DNA from 4 places in the Effusibacillus dendaii genome. Region 1 is predicted to be linked to each of the others. Evidence: riboswitches for the same ligand, from Rfam matches in the RefSeq annotation. Region 1 holds a riboswitch; each other region holds the start of a gene.
The links. A riboswitch is a leader RNA that binds a small molecule or an ion and turns the genes downstream of it on or off. The one in region 1 is predicted to bind cyclic di-AMP.

Region 1 (2,201 bases):
TTGGCAACAGCCGATGTGGGTATGGCGATCGGCACCGGTACCGACGTCGCGATGGAAGCGGCCGATGTCACACTGATGCGGGGAGAACTGACCAGCATTGCAGACGCGATTTCACTCAGCCATAAGACAATGAACAATATCAAGCAAAATCTGTTCTGGGCACTGTTCTACAATTCGATCGGCATTCCGGTAGCGGCTGCCGGGTTGTTGGCACCCTGGGTGGCGGGAGCGGCGATGGCGTTCAGCTCCGTGTCGGTTGTATTGAATGCATTGCGATTAAAACGGGTAAAAATATAAAACAGCGGAGGAGAATATATGAGTACTATCACTCTAAACGTTCAAGGTATGTCTTGTAATCATTGTGTCAATTCAGTGGAGGGTGCGCTGGGAAAATTGGTAGGCGTTAGCTCCGCAAAAGTGGATCTCTCAGCTAACCAAGTGACTGTTTCATTTGATGACACGGTCGTGAGTGTAGATCAATTAAAAGAAACAATTGAGGATCAAGGATACGATGTAGTGTAACACACGAGATGGAAAAAGGGGCATACATATCAAATGTATCCCCTTTTTAATCCCCATTGCCCCAAAACTCAAGGGGACTGTTCAGTTGTTAGACGTTTGTGATACATAGCGTCACAATCACATCGACGGTCAGAGAAGAGGGTGTAGGAAATTTGCAGCGACTCAGCTTGCCGGAAAGAGGGACGCAGCTTCAATGGCTAACACAGAGCTCGAAATACGAGTTTAGTACATCCGTTTTACGGACGTAATGTGGTTGTACCAGTAGGAACCGGGTTTCAGCGGCAAATAACCCACTTTCTTAAGTCCGCCGCCTTCTTGGATCATTTGTCCATTACCAGCATAAATCCCGATGTGTGCTCCGTTGTCGAAGATGACAAGGTCTCCTACTTCCATCTGACTTTTCGGGACAGGATTCCCGACCGAAGATGCCTGTACTCTGGATGCCCCGCTCATTTTATAGCCCAATGCATGGCGGTACACATAGGCAGTGTAGTTTGAACAGTCAAACCCGCTGCCGCCTCGGTCTTTGCTGGTTCCCCAAATGTAAGGAGTACCCAGTTGGCTTTTTGCCACCATCAGTACCGCATTTGTTTTATCCTCCCGCGTTGCATCGAGCGGTGCAATTGGTTGAATCGACGGGTCATATGTGACACCAGGCGGCAAATTGAATGATGCTGATTGGGTGGCCGTCGTTTGCGCAGACACAAAAGACGGGCTAACAAATGCCGCACTGAGCATTCCGATGGTCAACAAAGAAACAACTTTCTTTTTAAACATGAAGTACCTCCCTTGTAAAGCCTGCGAGGTTAGCTGACGGGTTCGGATAAAAGGGATTACCCGACTGAACTGCAAAGTGTTTCTTCAAGGTGTTGTTTCAAAAACACAAAACTGTGAATAGCACTTGCAGTCTGATTTCACCCCAGATAACTGGTTCCCCCGCGCCCAGTTTTTGGGCTTCGGCTGATGTAGGACAACCTTAACATAGTTTCCAACCGATTTCATCCTGTAAATTGTGGTAAACTGCTACAAAACCAATAAAAAAGCCGCCTCACGGCGGCTTTTGACTATGTTCAAAAGCTCACTTTTTTAAGCCATTTTTGAATATTTTTCCTGCAACTCTCTTGTGGAGATGACGATGAATTCGGGAATTAGTTCCTTTTTTCCGGGGTGAATCTGAGTCTTCTCGTAAAGCGAAAAACACCACCTATGGAAGAATCGCATCAGGATTTTTTATACTTCATGACCTGATAATTGTCAGTCTATTTCGCATCATGAAACTAATTTGAAACAGGTTCCTAAAACCCTGTGAATCCGCCAAATAGTTTAATCATATAGATCGTGATTACCGTCATTGCATTCGTTAGAAGTAAAAAGCCCATAATTACCATCACAATGCCTCCGATACGGCTGATTACGGAAGAATACTTCAACAGCCAACGTACGGAGCCAAGACTATATGCCAAAATAAGGAATGGTATCGCAAACCCTAACGAATAAGCGCTCATCAATCCTACTCCGTTGGCCGGGTCGGTTGCTGCTATGGCTAACACAGATGCCAAAATTGGTCCAATACAAGGTGTCCATCCAGCGGAAAAACTAACCCCAACTAGTACTGAACCAATGTATCCGGCCGGTTTGTTTCGTAAATGCCATTTTCTCTCCTTCAGTAAGGATTCCCA
Region 2 (2,201 bases), 590 kb from region 1:
AGCCGAAAAACAGGTTCTGAATCGATCAAAAACAAATTGCTGACTGGAATCACGGACGGCTCCGTGATCCTTTTGCATGATTGCGGAAGTACACCTGGAGCCGACCATGACGCACCGGAACAGATGCTGTCGGCCCTCCAACAGGTGTTGCCGCAAATCCTCTCAAAAGGGTTTGTCCCGGTTCGCATTGACGAAATGATAAAAGCGCCTGGCCGCCTGTCACCCGGCCGACTGGCGCTCAGTTACCCAAAACGGCTCCTTGTCTCCGTCTGGATGAAGTGGGAAAGGCTTTTTGATAAATGCTTTCATCTGCAGCCGATTGATCCGTCCAATCCACTGTTGAAGGTACGGGTTCGCACGTATCGCGGACAGACCATCCGCTTTGAAAACGGGGAAGAAATTCATACGGGGGACCGTGTGGCGGAGCTTCATTTAAACAACGAGATTCTCTTTAAATATGGGGCGCATGCCCGTTCCCCGTTGCAGTTGGCGATTCGCTTGGTGCGCCTGACGGAACAGGTGATGCCGAAAGCAGCTCAATTGTTAAAACACCCGCGCTTTCAAGATGTAAAGGGATTTTACGGCATTTCTTTGATCAACCGGGGACCCGATCAGTTTGGCTTCCGGATTCTTGATCTGCCAAAAGGGGTGTTTACGTTCGCCACCCGCATCTATTTAAAGATCTTGCTGTATGTGATGCACCCGCAAGGAAAGCAACGGATTCAAACGAAAAAAGAGTTATTAATTCCCAAATTGATCGTCATCTCCACTAAAGAGTTGCGGGAAAAATATTCAAAAATGGGTTAGATATTCTCTTGGGTGGACAGTTTACATTAATTTGGAGAAAATAGAAATCTACCAAAATTGTTTGTAAGTTACGTGCCCGCCGTGAGGCGGCTTTTTTACTGGCTTTGCAGCAGTTTACCAGAATTTACAGGCTGAAATCCGGTTGGAAACTATGGTAAGGTTGTCACAACAGCCGAAGCCCAGAAATCGGGCGCGGGGGAACCAGTTATCCGGGGTGAAACCAATTTTGGTCGGGTAAATCCCTTCTATCCGAACCCGTCAGCTAACCTCGCAGGCTTCACAAGGGAGGTATTTCATGTTTAAAAAGAAAGTTGTTTCTTTGTTGGCCATCGGAATGCTTAGCGCAGCGTTTGTCAGTCCGTCTTTTGCGGCTACGCGCCATATGGCGACGCACCAGGGAGCAGTGACTAGCCATACGGCGGCAACCCGGTCGGCATCATTCAATCTGCCGCCGGGTGTCACATATGACCAGTCGGTTCAACCACAAGCGCCGCTCGACGCAACGCGGCAGGACAAAACAAATGCGGTACTGATGGTAGCAAGAAGCCAGCTGGGTACTCCTTATATCTGGGGAGCCAGCAAAGACCGGGGGGGAAGTGGATTTGACTGCTCAAACTTTACCGCCTATGTATATCACCATGCACTGGGCTACAAAATGAGCGGAGCATCCAGAGTACAGGCATCTTCGGTCGGGAACCCTGTCCCGAAAAGCCAGATGCAGGTCGGCGACCTTGTCATTTTTAACAACGGAAGCCATGTCGGGATTTACGCGGGCAACGGACAGATGATACAGGAAGGCGGCGGACTTGGGAAAGTCGGCTACCTGCCGCTGAAACCAGGTTCTTACTGGTACAACCATATCACTTCGGTCAAACGAATGTATTAATCTGCAAACGGGTTTTTTAGAATCGTGAAATCCCTCAGGATGGGCTTATCAGCCCCTGGGGGATTTTGCTTATCCCTTAGTCGAAAAATGAGAGAATTTTCATCTGGCTCTCAGAGATTTTCTCACTCCCGGTGATACAATATAAAGAAAACTTGGCTTTCGCCAAGCCTCTGGCGGAGGAACCGATGAAAAACATTTTGGTCATTGAAGATGAAAAAAATCTGGCCCGGTTTATCGAGCTGGAACTTCAGCATGAAGGATTTGTGGTGACATTGTCCTATGAAGGTCGGGATGGTTTGCAGAAAGCGCTGAACGGCCAATGGGACCTCATATTGCTTGACCTGATGCTTCCCGGCTTAAACGGTCTGGAAATCTGCCGGCGAGTCCGCAGTGTCAAGGATACGCCCATTATTATGCTTACAGCCCGTGACTCTGTGATGGATCGGGTTTCCGGATTGGACAGCGGGGCAGACGATTATATTCCAAAGCCGTTTGCGATTGAAGAGTT
Region 3 (2,201 bases), 300 kb from region 1:
TTCTTTTTACGATCGAGTAATAATTACTTATTATACTATTAGAGACACGAACTGGAAAAGCCGCATTCTTATAATAGATATTAAGGGTAGGGGTGGTTCCTCCATTCCAAATAAGGGTTTCAACACACTTCCAAGGTATTCAATCGAAACTCAAAAAGCTCGACCTATCGGGTAGCCATTCACGCAGAACAAATTTGTCTGGATAATGCCTGTATCGAGTCCTTCTTTTCCCACTTAAAGACAGAAAAAATCTATTTATCAAACCCTCGCATACTATCTGAAGCGAATCAAGTACATAGAAGATTATATTTTCTTCCAAAACCATAATCGTTTTCAGAAAAAGCTTAGCGACCGCTCCCCGGTTAAATACCGGGAAACGGTCGCTGCCTAAATCTTTCTATTTGTACTCTTCTCCACTGGGCGGGGTTATGACGATTTAATCAGGCTTTGCTAATTTTTCTGTAGTTTAACCGATGCGCTTTGCGCCCAAATATCGGGGGCCCCAATACGAATTGCTCAGGCTGTCGATTTTGACTCCGTAGGAATCGGTCGACGAAATGAACTGGTTGTCACCCACATAGATGCCTACATGTGACGGTCCCGAGGAATACGTGGCAAAGAATACAAGGTCTCCGGGCTGCAGATCAGTGACCGGTGTGCCTTCCGAATACATATCTCCAGTGGTGCGGCCCAGTTGAATACCTTTTGTATTCTTAAAAACATAATTCACAAAACCGGAACAGTCGAACCCGCTTGGACTGGTACCGCCCCAAGCATAAGGCGTGCCGATCAACGATTCAGCCGTATCAATCAACTGAGAAGATTTGGCAGCGTTTGACTGCTTCCAATTCGCCTCGTTTTTAGCAGCCACGTCTGCCAATATTTTGGCGGTTGTCGGGCCCACTTTGCCTGTTACTTCAATTCCGTTGTCCTTTTGGAATGCTTTCACGGCACCTTCAGTCAATTCACCATAATAACCAGTGTTTGAAGGATATGTGAAATATCCCAAAATCCGTAACTGCTGCTGAATCGCAGTCACTTTATCTCCTTGTGACCCAAACGCCAGAATATTCTCCGATGGCTCTGGAGTGGAAGCGGGAGCTGATTTTGTATCAGGCGATGCGGTTGAAGATTGTGACGACGTGGTTTGTGATAGCGTCTGTTTCGTTACATCCGGTAACGAAGATGCTGCGGATGGCGTCGATGAAGGTGATGGTTCTTTCACCGTTGACATTGTAGTCGATGCTGACGCCGCTGTGTCGGACGACACCGTTTGCGCGTTTGCGATGCCGAGGGATGCAGAAAAAACAGCCCCCGCAAAAACTAGAGATGCCAAATGCCTATTCAACGCGACTCCTCCTGTTGCCTCCGAGGTTAGTTGTCGGGTTCGGGTTGAGGTCCCCTACACGTGTGTGATTCACCCCAAAAAATAGTTCCCCCGTACTGACAGTTGTCAGATTCGGCAAATTTTTTCTTACTCTATTAAGTTATCAGCTATTTTGTCGAACTTCAATAGACTTTTGCCGTAATAACCTAGTTCTTTCGGCCTATTTTCTGGATTTGATCCAATTTGTGAGATCTCCCAATACCACCTCTTGCTCCGGTTCGTTTAGCAATTCGTGATAGAGTCCCGGATACAGTTTTAATGATCGGTCCACTACCGTAAGCCGTTCCGCGAATACGATGGCCGCTTCCGGATCCACGAGCCGATCCGCCCCCGCCTGCAGAATCAAGAGGGGGTGTTTCACAGATCCTGCCTGCAGCAGTGCATCTTTCATCGCTTTCTGTAGTTCGTGATACCAACGCACGGAAACGCGAAACTCCATATTCGGGTCCTGCCGGTATTGGCTGGCAACCGCCTCCGAGCGGCACACGTCGTTCGCTCGAATACGGTTTGGTATTCGCAATTTTGGTGCAATTCGCAACAGCAGTTTCGCCAACTTCTGCTGCCACTTCGGAACCCGCATTCGCAAACGCAGGCAAGGAGATGTCACAACAGCACCCCGAATCGGCAGTTGCTCGGCATTCGGATGCTGCAAAAGCCGGATGGTGACAAGCCCTCCCATCGAATGACCCAACAGAAAAATCGGCCGATCGCCAACTTCCCGACTCACTTCCAGCAGCCAGTTCTTTAGACAATCTACATACTGCTGAAACTGATCAATATGGCCGCGTCTGCCGCCCGACCTGCCAAGTCCGGG
Region 4 (2,201 bases), 150 kb from region 1:
CCTAAATCCCCGTTACTGGAAAATCCGGAATAACGAATCATTTCTGGAAACAATCATTAAAAGAAAACTGGAATCAACCTTTCGGCCCGAATTTATCAATCGAATTGATGACATTGTGATTTTTAATTGGCTTTCGGAACAAATATTGTTTGAAATCATTGATGTACTAACGGAACAGTTGAACAGAAGAATACTAAGATTCAACTGTCGCTTGGAACTGCTCGATTCGGCAAAAAACTTTTTAGTCAAAAAAGGGTTTGATAAACAGTACGGTGCCCGTGCTTTAAAAAGAGCCTTTCGGCAATATGTGCAACTGCAGCTTGCGGAACTGCTTATGGAACATAGTCCGCAGCAAGGATTCGTCAGATATGTTTCGCGAGGTGCCGGAAATCGGATTGAGATAAACGGCAATAAGGAAGAAATTCCGATGCCTCAAAGCGTGTAATCCGTACAATAGAAGCGGTAAAAGAAAAACAAGCTGACACCAGTTGAATACTGGCGTCAGCTTGTTCTCAAGGCATTCTTGCTTAAAACATACGTTTAACGGCCGTAATATTATTGTACCAGGAAGACCCAGGAGAAACGTTCAGATAGCCAACCTTTTTCAGGCCGCCACCTTCCTGAATCACGCGGCCATTTCCCGCATAAATACCAACGTGACTGCCATTATTGAAGATTATAAGATCTCCCGGGCGCATTTCAGCTTTCGACACAGTACGTCAGACAGAATGGTATTGAGTCTGGGAAGCTCCACTCATTTTATACCCCAATGCGTGATGATAAATATAAGCGGTATAATTGGAGCAATCGAAACCGACCTGACCGCGGTCTTCATTATGTCCCCATACATACGGAGTTCCCAGCTTGCTTTCTGCTACCTGCAGAACTGCATTAACCTTTGTCTGGTAATCTGCATCAAGAGGCGCAACCGGTTGTATATTGGTATCAAAGCTAACTCCCGGCGGTAATTGTGTGGATGTTGCCGCAGCATTGTCAGGTGCTGCAAATGCCGGAATCATCACCGATGTCGCGATACCTAGAAAACATCTCCTCTCTGAAGCCTGCGAGGTTAGCTGACGGATTCGGGTAAAGAGGATTACCCTGCCACTAATGTGGTTTCACCCCAAAAAATGGGTCCCCCGCGCTCGATTGAGCTTCGGCTTATTTTTAACAAATGATAGTACACCATGACATTATGTAAACTTCATTGCACAATGTATGGTAGTTACTCCTGCAAATGGTACGGCAGGGTTGCCACAACGACATCCTTTCGGCCGAAAAGCATCGCGCGGATTCGAAATGCGGATTGATTGTGAAGCAATCGCTGCCAGAACTTTTTGGGCACAAACTGCGGCAACAACACCATAACCGTACTTGTTCGGTTTAAACGGCAATCAACCCGTTCTACAAATTCCACAAGGGGTTCAACGACGGTTCGATATCGGGACACGAAGGTCACAAGCCGAACCCCGGGGTTCCATTGTTCCCATTTTTTCTCCATTCGTTCCGCCTCTTCCTCAGAAAACGCCACGTAGAAAGCAACTACTTTAGGAGAGAGAGTCTTTGCGTAAGCAAGGGTCGATGCGACGACTCGGTGGATTCCCGCAACCGGCACGATTATGACAGATTCTTTTTGAGGGAGCGGATCGTTCAAATCAAATCTCAGCTGCTTTGCAACCGCCTCGTAATGCTTGTGGATCTTTGTGATCAGCCACAGTAAGAGTGGTGTCACGACAACGACAATCCATGCGCCTTCCGTAAACTTGGTAATGCTGAATATTAATACCACAGCAAAGGTCGCGGCAGCCCCAATTCCGTTGATAAGTACTTTTCGCTGCCACCCCCTGTTCCTTTCTCTTACCCATTTAAGCACCAGCCCGCTTTGTGCCATTGTAAATGACAAGAAGACACCGATCGCGTAAAGCGGGATGAGCAGATCCGTCTTCCCACGGAACAAGATGAGCAGCAGACTGGCCAATATCCCCAATGTAATAATTCCATAGTTAAACGCCAACCGATCTCCCCGATTGGCAAACATACGGGGAAAGTTTTGATCCTGCGCCATAATGGAGGCCAAAATCGGAAACCCGTTGAAGCTGGTATTCGCCGCTAATGTCAAAATGAGCATCGTGGCAATCTGTATAACGAAGTACATACTCCCTCGACCGAACGCATTTTCCGTAACCATCGATAATACGGAA

Region 2: linked by a shared signal. The riboswitch ahead of skT53_RS14165 (C40 family peptidase) and the one ahead of skT53_RS17100 (C40 family peptidase) in region 1 are both predicted to bind cyclic di-AMP.
Region 3: linked by a shared signal. The riboswitch ahead of skT53_RS18330 (C40 family peptidase) and the one ahead of skT53_RS17100 (C40 family peptidase) in region 1 are both predicted to bind cyclic di-AMP.
Region 4: linked by a shared signal. The riboswitch ahead of skT53_RS16330 (C40 family peptidase) and the one ahead of skT53_RS17100 (C40 family peptidase) in region 1 are both predicted to bind cyclic di-AMP.

What each region holds. Positions count from the first base shown of each region.
Region 1 is NZ_AP023366.1:3,219,212-3,221,412, forward strand. Features, by position in the region: gene skT53_RS17090 (heavy metal translocating P-type ATPase) at 1-297, shown strand, start outside; gene copZ (copper chaperone CopZ) at 316-522, shown strand; gene skT53_RS17100 (C40 family peptidase) at 745-1,299, opposite strand; cyclic di-AMP (ydaO/yuaA leader) riboswitch at 1,302-1,494, opposite strand; gene skT53_RS17105 (cytochrome c biogenesis CcdA family protein) at 1,818-2,201, opposite strand, start outside.
Region 2 is NZ_AP023366.1:2,630,791-2,632,991, reverse strand. Features, by position in the region: gene skT53_RS14170 (polysaccharide deacetylase family protein) at 1-807, shown strand, start outside; cyclic di-AMP (ydaO/yuaA leader) riboswitch at 968-1,100, shown strand; gene skT53_RS14165 (C40 family peptidase) at 1,103-1,693, shown strand; gene skT53_RS14160 (response regulator transcription factor) at 1,879-2,201, shown strand, end outside.
Region 3 is NZ_AP023366.1:68,704-70,904, reverse strand. Features, by position in the region: gene skT53_RS19055 (IS3 family transposase) at 254-391, shown strand; gene skT53_RS18330 (C40 family peptidase) at 467-1,348, opposite strand; cyclic di-AMP (ydaO/yuaA leader) riboswitch at 1,349-1,475, opposite strand; gene skT53_RS00340 (alpha/beta hydrolase) at 1,548-2,201, opposite strand, start outside.
Region 4 is NZ_AP023366.1:3,073,563-3,075,763, reverse strand. Features, by position in the region: gene skT53_RS16335 (AAA family ATPase) at 1-445, shown strand, start outside; partial or broken gene skT53_RS16330 (C40 family peptidase) at 528-1,019, opposite strand; cyclic di-AMP (ydaO/yuaA leader) riboswitch at 1,044-1,172, opposite strand; gene skT53_RS16325 (APC family permease) at 1,226-2,201, opposite strand, start outside.